Regions from separate parts of the Streptomyces sp. NPDC001492 genome, predicted to be linked through region 2. Evidence: predicted binding sites of a transcription regulator. Region 2 holds the regulator's gene; the other holds the start of a gene.
What was found. The regulator HspR, encoded in region 2, represses chaperone genes until heat shock. The targets are predictions, from matches to a motif close to TTGAGNNNNNNNNNCTCAA.

Region 1 (4,708 bases), on a different contig from region 2:
CTCGCGGCCGAGGCGTTCGCCGAGGGGATGGCGCTGGTGAAGGCGAACCCGGCCCTCGCGGCCGTGGAGTTCGACGTGTGCCGCGACGAGGAGTGCGAGATCGCGCCCCGCGACGGACTCGTGGTCGTCGACTCCGCCGCCGACCTGCACGTCCACCCGCACCGGCTCGCCGAACCCGCCGCCTGGGCCTGGGCCCTCGCCCACGCCGTCCTGCACCTCGGCTTCGGGCACGTCCCGGCGGCGCAGGGCCAGCGCACCCAGCCGGACCGCTACGACCTCGCCGCACGCTGCGTCGTCGTCAACCGCTTCCTGCTGAACTTCACCATCGGCGAGACCCCCGAGACGCTGCCCGCCTCCTACCCCGACGGCGACGAGGAGCAACTCGCCGCGCGCTGGCGGCGGGACGGGCTCCCACCCGCGTACGAGCGCTGCGGCACCGCCGGCGGCGAGCCCGACCAGCTGCTCCTGACCTGGCACGGGTACTACGGCCAACCCCCCGACCACCAGCTGGCGTTCGCCACCGCCCTGACCCGGACGGTGTCCGCGGCGATGGACATGGCGGGCGGCCGCCGCGACTCCCTCAGCGGGGAAGTCGCCCCGCAGCGCCCCTGGGAGAAGGCCCTGAGCTGGTTCATCTCCTCCTATCCGCTGCTCGGCGGCATCGCGGCCGGCATCACACTCGTCGCCGACGCCGAACTCGCCCGCGCGCACGGCATCTCCGTGGCGGCGGTGAACGCCGAGGCCGGCGAGATCTACATCAACCCGCTGCGCCGCTTCGACGACGAGGAATGGCGGTTCATCCTCGCCCACGAGATGCTGCACGCCGCCCTGCGCCACGGCGACCGCTGCGGCACCCGCGACCACTACCTCTTCAACATCGCCTGCGACTACGTGATCAACGGCTGGCTGCAGGAGATGCAGGTCGGCACCATGCCGGAGGGCCTCCTGCACGACCCGGCCCTCACCGGTCTCTCCTCCGAGGAGGTCTACGACCGTCTCGCCGGCGACCTGCGCCGTATGCGCCGCCTGTCCACCCTGCGCGGCAAGGGCAGCGGCGACATGCTCGGCGCCCCGCTGGGCCCGCCCGGCGCGTACGTCGACCTCGACGAGTTCTACCGCCGGGGCCTGAGCCAGGGCCTGGACCTGCACCAGCAGCAGGGGCGCGGCTTCCTCCCCGGCGGCCTGGTCGAGGAGATCCGCACCCTCAGCCACCCGCCCCTGCCCTGGGACGCCCGACTGGCCCGCTGGTTCGACGAGTTCGTGCCGAGCCCACAACCGGTACGGACATACGCGCGCCCTTCGCGCCGCCAGTCCTCCACGCCCGACATCCCGCGCGCCGGCCGCTACTTCCCGCCCGAGGAGATCGCCCGCTGCACCTTCGGCGTCGTCCTGGACACCTCCGGCTCCATGGACCGCACCCTCCTCGGCAAGGCCCTCGGCGCCATCGCCTCCTACGCCGGGGCCCGCGACGTCCCGGCCGCCCGCGTGATCTTCTGCGACACGGCCCCGCACGACGCGGGCTTCGTGCCGGTCACGGAGATCGCCGGCCGGGTACGCGTCCACGGCCGCGGCGGTACGGTCCTGCAGCCCGGGATCGACCTCCTGCACCGCGCGGACGACTTCCCGCCGGGCGCGCCCGTCCTCGTCATCACGGACGGCTGGTGCGACGTCCTGCGGGTGCGGCGCGAGCACGCGTATCTGATCCCGCAGGGGGCGCGGTTGCCGTTCACCGCGCGTGGGCCGGTGTTCCGGGTGCAGTGAGCCGGAATGTGATCGGATGGTGTCGTACAGGAACAGCCAGAATTCGAAGGGATTCATCGTGGCAACCACGCGCTCCGCACACACCGTCTGGGAAGGCAACCTGCTCGAGGGCAACGGTGTCGTCTCCTTCGACTCCTCCGGTGCCATTGCCGAGCAGCCCGTCACCTGGGCCTCGCGCTCCCAGGACGCGAACGGCAAGACCAGCCCCGAGGAGCTGATCGCCGCCGCGCACTCCAGCTGCTTCTCCATGGCGCTGTCGCACGCCCTGGCCGGCGCCGGCACCCCGCCCACCAAGCTGATCACCTCGGCCGACGTGAATTTCCAGCCGGGTGAGGGCATCACGGGCATCCACCTGACCGTCGAGGGCACGGTCCCCGGCATCGACAACGACGCCTTCGTCGCCGCCGCCGAGGACGCCAAGAAGAACTGCCCGGTCAGCCAGGCCCTCACCGGCACGACGATCACCCTGTCGGCCAAGCTGGCCTGAGATCCACCCGCGTCCTGGACGTCCTTCGGTGCCGCGCCCCCGACACAGGGGGCGCGGCACCGTCGTTTCCGGGTACCCGCAGTACGCGGCCAGTACGCGGCATTGACAACAGCGCACTCAAGTTTTGTGCTGGTGTGTGAGGAGTGCCCTGGCGGAAGGGGACGGAGATGGCACGTGCGGTCGGGATCGATCTGGGGACCACGAACTCGGTGGTGGCCGTACTGGAGGGCGGCGAACCCACCGTCGTCGCGAATGCGGAGGGGGCCAGGACCACACCGTCGGTCGTGGCCTTCGCCAAGAACGGCGAGGTGCTGGTCGGGGAGGTCGCGAAAAGGCAGGCCGTGACCAATGTGGAGCGGACCGCCCGCTCCGTGAAGCGGCACATGGGCGACCCGAGCTGGCGCTTTCCCGAGCAGGGCTCCGTGGACGGCACCCGCTACCGGGCGCAGGAGCTGTCCGCGCGGGTGCTGCAGAAGCTGAAGCGGGACGCGGAGTCCTACCTCGGCGAGGACGTCACGGACGCGGTGATCACCGTACCGGCGTACTTCGACGACTCCCAGCGGCAGGCCACCAAGGAGGCCGGGGAGATCGCGGGCCTGAAGGTCCTGCGGATCATCAACGAGCCGACGGCCGCCGCCCTCGCCTACGGCCTCGACCGCGGCGAGGAGCAGACCGTGCTGGTCTTCGACCTCGGCGGCGGCACCTTCGACGTCTCGCTCCTGGAGATCGGCGACGGCGTCATCGAGGTCAAGGCGACCAACGGCGACACCCACCTGGGCGGCGACGACTGGGACCAGCGGATCGTCGACCATCTCGTCAAGAAGTTCAAGGGGCAGTACGGCATCGACCTCGCGGGCGACAAGATGGCCGTGCAGCGGCTGCGAGAGGGCGCCGAGAAGGCCAAGATCGAGCTGTCCAGCTCGTCCGAGACGACGATCAACCTCCCCTACATCACCGCCTCCGCCGAGGGGCCGCTGCACCTCGACGAGAAGATGACCCGCGCCCAGTTCCAGGAACTCACCGCCGACCTCCTCGACCGCTGCAAGACCCCCTTCCACCAGGCGGTCAAGGACGCCGGCATCAAGCTGTCCGCGGTCGACCACGTCATCCTCGTCGGCGGCTCGACCCGGATGCCCGCGGTCACCGACCTGGTCAAGGAACTCACCGGCAAGGACCCGCACAAGGGCGTCAACCCTGACGAGGTCGTGGCCGTCGGCGCGGCCCTCCAGGCGGGCGTCATCCGCGGCGACGTCAAGGACGTGCTGCTCCTCGACGTCACCCCGCTGTCCCTCGGCATCGAGACCAAGGGCGGCATCATGACCAAGCTGATCGAACGCAACACGACCATCCCGACACGGCGTTCGGAGATCTTCACCACGGCCACCGACAACCAGCCCTCGGTGGGCATCCAGGTCTACCAGGGCGAGCGCGAGATCGCCGCGTACAACAAGAAGCTCGGCGTCTTCGACCTCACGGGTCTGCCCCCGGCCCCCCGCGGGGTCCCGCAGATCGAGGTCGCCTTCGACATCGACGCCAACGGCATCATGCACGTCTCGGCCAAGGACCTCGCCACCGGCCGCGAGCAGAAGATGACGGTGACCGGCGGCTCGGCGCTCCCCAAGGACGACATCGACCGCATGATGCGGGAGGCCGAGCAGTACGCCGAGGAGGACCGCAAGCGCCGCGAAGCCGCCGAGACCCGCAACCAGGCCGAACAACTCGTCTACCAGACGGAGAAGTTCATCCGGGAGAACGAGGAGCGGATCCCCGCCGACACCAAGTCGGAGGTCGAGACGGCCGCCACGGAACTCAAGGGCCTGCTGGAACGCGACGCGGACACCAACGAGTTGCGGACGAGGGTCGAGAAACTCGCCACCGTCAGCCAGAAGATGGGCCAGGCCATGTACGCCCAGGCCGACCAGGGTGCCTCCGCCGGCGGCACTGAGCAGGACACCTCACCGCAGGACGAGGAGGGCGTGGTCGACGCCGAGATCGTCGACGAGGACCGCGACACCAAGGGCGGCGCGGCCTGACCGTCACACGCCCGTCCGCTCCCGGTCCCGCCGCCACGGCCGCGGCCCCGGCTGCCCGGGGTCGCGGTCGCGGTTCACCCCATAGGGGCGGAACAGGTACTGCACCGTCACGCTGAACATGTGGACCAGGCGGGTGTACGGCACCAGGGCGATCAGCGCCATGCCGATCGTCGCGTGGACCCGGTACAGCACCGGCACCCCCTCCATCAGGTCCGTCCTCGGCTGGAGGGTGAACAGGCTGCGGGCCCAAGGGGCGATCGACGCACCGTAGTTGTAGCCGTCGCCGGAGACATGGCTGAGCTTCGCGGCCATGCCCATCCAGATGGCGGCGATCAGGACGACGTACATGAGCTTGTCGTTCACCGTCGTCGCCCGGAACACCGGGGCGTGCGTGTGGCGGCGGTGGATGAGCAGCATGATCCCGGCG
Region 2 (4,708 bases):
GAGCTGAAGACCGCGCTCAAGGGCGAGGACACCGCCGAGATCCGCACCGCCACCGAGAAGGTCGCGGCCGTCTCGCAGAAGCTGGGCCAGGCCATGTACGCCGACGCCCAGGCCTCGCAGGCCGCCGGCGGTGCCGCGGGCGCCGAGGCCCCGAAGGCCGACGACGACGTGGTGGACGCCGAGATCGTGGACGACGAGCGCAAGGACGGTGCCGCGTGACGGAGGAGACCCCGGGCTTCGACGAGAAGCCCGACGTCCCCTCCGGCGCCACCCCCGACGACGCCGAGCCGCAGGCCGCCTCCCCCTCCTCGGGGGAGGGGGCGGCCCCGGCCGGGGACGCAAGTGCACAGATCGCCGGTCTGACGGCCCAGCTGGACCAGGTGCGCAAGGCGCTCGAAGAGCGCACCACCGACCTCCAGCGGCTCCAGGCCGAGTTCCAGAACTACCGCCGCCGGGTCGAGCGGGACCGGATCACGGTCAAGGAGATCGCCGTCGCGAACCTCCTGACCGAGCTCCTGCCCGTGATCGACGACATCGGCCGCGCGCGGGACCACGGCGAACTCGTCGGCGGATTCAAGTCCGTCGCGGAGTCGCTGGAGACCGTGGCGGCGAAGATGGGACTGCAGGCGTTCGGCAAGGAGGGCGAGCCCTTCGACCCGACGATCCACGAGGCCCTGATGCACTCGTACGCGCCGGACGTCACGGAGACGACCTGCGTGGCGATTCTGCAGCCCGGGTATCGCATCGGCGAGCGCACCATCCGCCCCGCGCGGGTGGCCGTCGCCGAACCGCAGCCCGGCGCCCAGACCGTCAAGGCCGAAGAAGCGACCGAGGCGGCCGACGACAAGGAGAGCGGTGGCCCGGACGAGGGCTGAGCTTGAACCGATGAGAAAGGAGGGGCGTCGAGGATGAGCACCAAGGACTTCATCGAGAAGGACTACTACAAGGTCCTCGGCGTCCCCAAGGACGCCACCGAGGCCGAGATCAAGAAGGCCTACCGGAAGCTGGCCCGCGAGAACCACCCGGACGCCAACAAGGGCAACGCCAAGGCCGAGGAGCGCTTCAAGGAGATCTCCGAGGCCAACGACATACTCGGCGACCCCAAGAAGCGCAAGGAGTACGACGAGGCACGCGCCCTCTTCGGCAACGGCGCCCTCTTTGATAGGGGGGGTCGCCCCGGGCCGGGCGGCGCAGGCGGCTCCTTCAACTTCGACCTGGGCGACCTCTTCGGAGGCGGCGCCCAGGGCGGGGGTTCCGGAGGCTTCGGCGGCGGAATCGGTGACGTCTTCGGGGGCCTGTTCAACCGGGGCAGCTCCGGTACGACCCGGGTGCAGCCCAGGCGCGGCCAGGACATCGACACCGAGGTCAGCCTCAGCTTCACCGAGGCGATCGAGGGGGCGACGGTCCCGCTGCGCATGTCCTCGCAGGCGCCCTGCAAGGCCTGCTCGGGCACCGGCGACGCCAACGGCAACCCGCGGGTGTGCCCGACGTGCGTCGGCACCGGCCAGGTCGCGCGGGGTTCCGGCGGCGGCTTCTCGCTCACCGACCCCTGCCCGGACTGCAAGGGCCGCGGCCTGATCGCGGAGAACCCCTGCGAGGTCTGCAAGGGCTCGGGGCGTGCCAAGTCCTCGCGCACCATGCAGGTCCGCATCCCGGCCGGGGTGTCGGACGGCCAGCGCATCCGGCTGCGCGGCAAGGGCGCACCGGGCGAGCGCGGCGGCCCCGCGGGCGACCTGTACGTCACGGTGCATGTCGACGCGCACCCCGTGTTCGGCCGCAAGGACGACAATCTCACCGTCACCGTCCCCGTGACGTTCGCGGAGGCGGCGCTCGGCGGCGAGGTCAGGGTCCCCACCCTGGGCGGCCCGCCCGTCACCCTGAAGCTGCCGCCCGGCACGCCCAACGGCCGCACCATGCGCGCCCGCGGCAAGGGCGCGGTCCGCAAGGACGGCACCCGCGGCGACCTCCTGGTCACCGTCGAGGTGAGTGTCCCGGCGGACCTGACGGGGAAGGCTCGTGACGCACTCGAGGCGTATCGCGAGGCGACCGCGGGCGAGGACCCGCGGGCGGAGCTGTTCAAGGCCGCGAAGGGAGCATGACCAAGATGGACGGCCGTCGACGCAACCCGTACGAGCTGACCGAGGAAACCCCGGTCTACGTCATCTCGGTGGCGGCCCAGCTCTCCGGCCTGCACCCGCAGACCCTGCGCCAGTACGACCGCCTCGGCCTGGTCTCGCCCGACCGCACCCCCGGCCGCGGCCGCCGCTACTCGGCCCGTGACATCGAACTGCTGCGCACCGTCCAGCAGTTGTCGCAGGACGAGGGCATCAACCTGGCGGGCATCAAGCGCATCATCGAACTGGAGAACCAGGTCGCCGCGCTCCAGCAGCGGGTCGCCGAACTCCAGGCGGCGGTCGAGGGCGCCGCCGCGGCCATGCAGCAGCGCGAGGCGGCGGTGCACGCGTCGTACCGCCGCGATCTGGTCCCGTACCAGGAGGTCCAGCAGACCAGCGCGCTGGTGGTGTGGCGGCCGAAGGGGCGCCAGGACTGAGCAGATGAGAAGGGGCCCGGAGGTTCGCTGAGAACCTCCGGGCCCCTTCTCATGTCACGGTCCGGGCGGGCAGGGTCAGTTCTCCCAGATGCCGTACGCGGCCGACCGTGTGTCCGCCTCCGCGCCCGAGGCGTCCAGACGGATCACGCGGTAGTAGTACAGGCTCAGCGCGTCCTCGTGGACCGTGGTGTCCATGTAGAACGTGGCGTCGCCCGTCGTGCCCTCGGACAGGGTGACATAGGCGGACGTGGCCGGGTCCCAGCGCTCCACGCGGTAGGAGGCGTACTGGGAGCAGTCACCGAGGCCGTTGCTCTCGTTGCAGCCGACGTACAGCTCCGGGTAGTTGTCCCCACGGACCTCCGTGCCCGTCCAGCCCGGCGGCCGGGTGTCGGGCAGGGTGACCGTGATGTCGGCCGTGTGCCAGAAGTCCGGCCCCTCGTCCCAGAGGGCGTCCACGGCGGCCACCCGGTAGACGTGCGCCGCGCCGTCCGGCACGGTCGGGCAGAGGATCTCGGTCTCGGCGAGCGACTGCCCCCTCCAGCAGTTCCGCTTCCAGACGGTCTCGCCGGTCTCCGGGTCGGTGGTGCCCTGCCACACGTAGTACGTGAAGACGTCGTCGTCGGCGGGCGGGGTCCAGGACAGGCGTACGCCGAGCGGGACCTGTTCGGCGGTCAGGTTCTGCACCGGGTCAGGACGCTTGGTGTCCGGGGTCGTCTCGGTGGCCGCCGGACCGGGCCGGGAGGCGTGTCCGTACGGGTCGACGGTGACGACCCGGTACTCGTACCTCGTTTCGGAGGCGCCGGAGACGTCCTCGCAGCTGCCGCGCAGCACCTGGCGGCCGGCGTAGGACGGGGCGTCGTCGCTCGCCCACCACCAGCTCACCGAGGGAACCGTGCCGTCGGGCCCGCACCTGTCCACGACGGTCGTCTCGCCGGTCACCGGGTCGGTCCGCTCGATCCGGTAGGTGAGCAGCGGGGCGGTGTCGTGGGTCCACGGGTCGGCGCTCGCCCAGGAGACGTACACGCCCTTGGCGGAGCGGGTCGCGGTGGTCTGGTACGGGGCGATCGCCTCCGGCCGGTCCGCCATGCGCAGGGCGACCTCCACCGGTGCGGAGGCGTTGCCCTTGGCGTCCTGGGTGCGGACCGCGTACCGGTAGGAGTCGGCGGCGGCGAGCAGCTGGCGCGGCACGACATCGGTCACCGTGGTGGTGCCCGAGGCGCCGGGCAGCGCGTCGCGCCAGCCGCCGGACGCCGGGTCGTACTGGAGGAGTTCGTACCGCGCGGCCCCGTCGACGGCGGACCACACCAGGTGCGGGACGCCGGCGCGGTACTCGACCCGGGCGTCGGCGGCGGTCGCCGGCGGGGTCATGTCGAACGTGGTGAACGTGGTGGCCGCCGAGTACACGGACCAGTTCCCGACGGCGTCCCTGGCCCGGCCCCGATAGGTGACCTTGCTGCCGTCGGCGCGCTGACCGGTGTCGCAGGTCGCGCCCTTGGTGCCGGTGTAGACGGTGGACCAGGCATGGGTGGCCGGGTCGAGCCGCTGGAGCTCGTACAGCGCGATGTCGGCCGCGTTCTGCGCGGTGGTGACCAGCTCCGGGCCCGCGTAGGGCTGGTCGGCCGGGCAGACGTCCATCTCGACGAACGGCGCGGCGGGCGGCGTCTTGTCGACGGTGGTGACGGGCTGGTCGGCGCTGCCGGTGGAGGTGTTGCCTGCCTTGTCGTAGGCGCGGACCTCGTAGGAGTACGTCGCGCCGGTCGGGGGCGGGGCGTCGGTGTACGAGGTGCCCGTGGTCGTGGTCAGCCGTGTCCAGGTGCTGCTGCCCTTGAGCCGGCGGTAGACCTTGTACCCGGCGAGGTCCATCTCCTTGTTCTTCGCCCAGGAGACCTTGGCCTTGCGGGTCGTGGTGTCGTACGACACCGACGCCCCGGTCGGGGTGAGGGGCCTCACCTTGTCGACGTCGGCGGAGGTGCGCGGCTTGTAGGCGAAGGAGACGTTCGCCGTGCCCGTCCAGTTGACGTAGTCGACGCGCAGGGTGTGCCGGCCGGAGGGAATCGTGATGTCGACGGTCTTCTTCACCGTCGTGGACACGTTCTTCCAGAGGTCGACCTTGCGTACGCCGTCCAGGTAGACGCGGATGCCGTCCTGGGCGGCGAC

Region 1: the regulator HspR is predicted to act here: its motif matches at 2,351-2,369, upstream of dnaK (molecular chaperone DnaK).

Annotation. Positions count from the first base shown of each region.
Region 1 is NZ_JBSFHW010000008.1:133,511-138,218, forward strand. Features, by position in the region: gene ACWC1K_RS13195 (vWA domain-containing protein) at 28-1,761, shown strand; gene ACWC1K_RS13200 (OsmC family protein) at 1,820-2,248, shown strand; gene dnaK (molecular chaperone DnaK) at 2,416-4,281, shown strand; gene narI (respiratory nitrate reductase subunit gamma) at 4,285-4,708, opposite strand, start outside.
Region 2 is NZ_JBSFHW010000001.1:175,803-180,510, forward strand. Features, by position in the region: gene dnaK (molecular chaperone DnaK) at 1-219, shown strand, start outside; gene grpE (nucleotide exchange factor GrpE) at 216-875, shown strand; gene dnaJ (molecular chaperone DnaJ) at 909-2,099, shown strand; gene ACWC1K_RS00965 (heat shock protein transcriptional repressor HspR) at 2,105-2,551, shown strand; gene ACWC1K_RS00970 (PA14 domain-containing protein) at 2,627-4,708, opposite strand, start outside.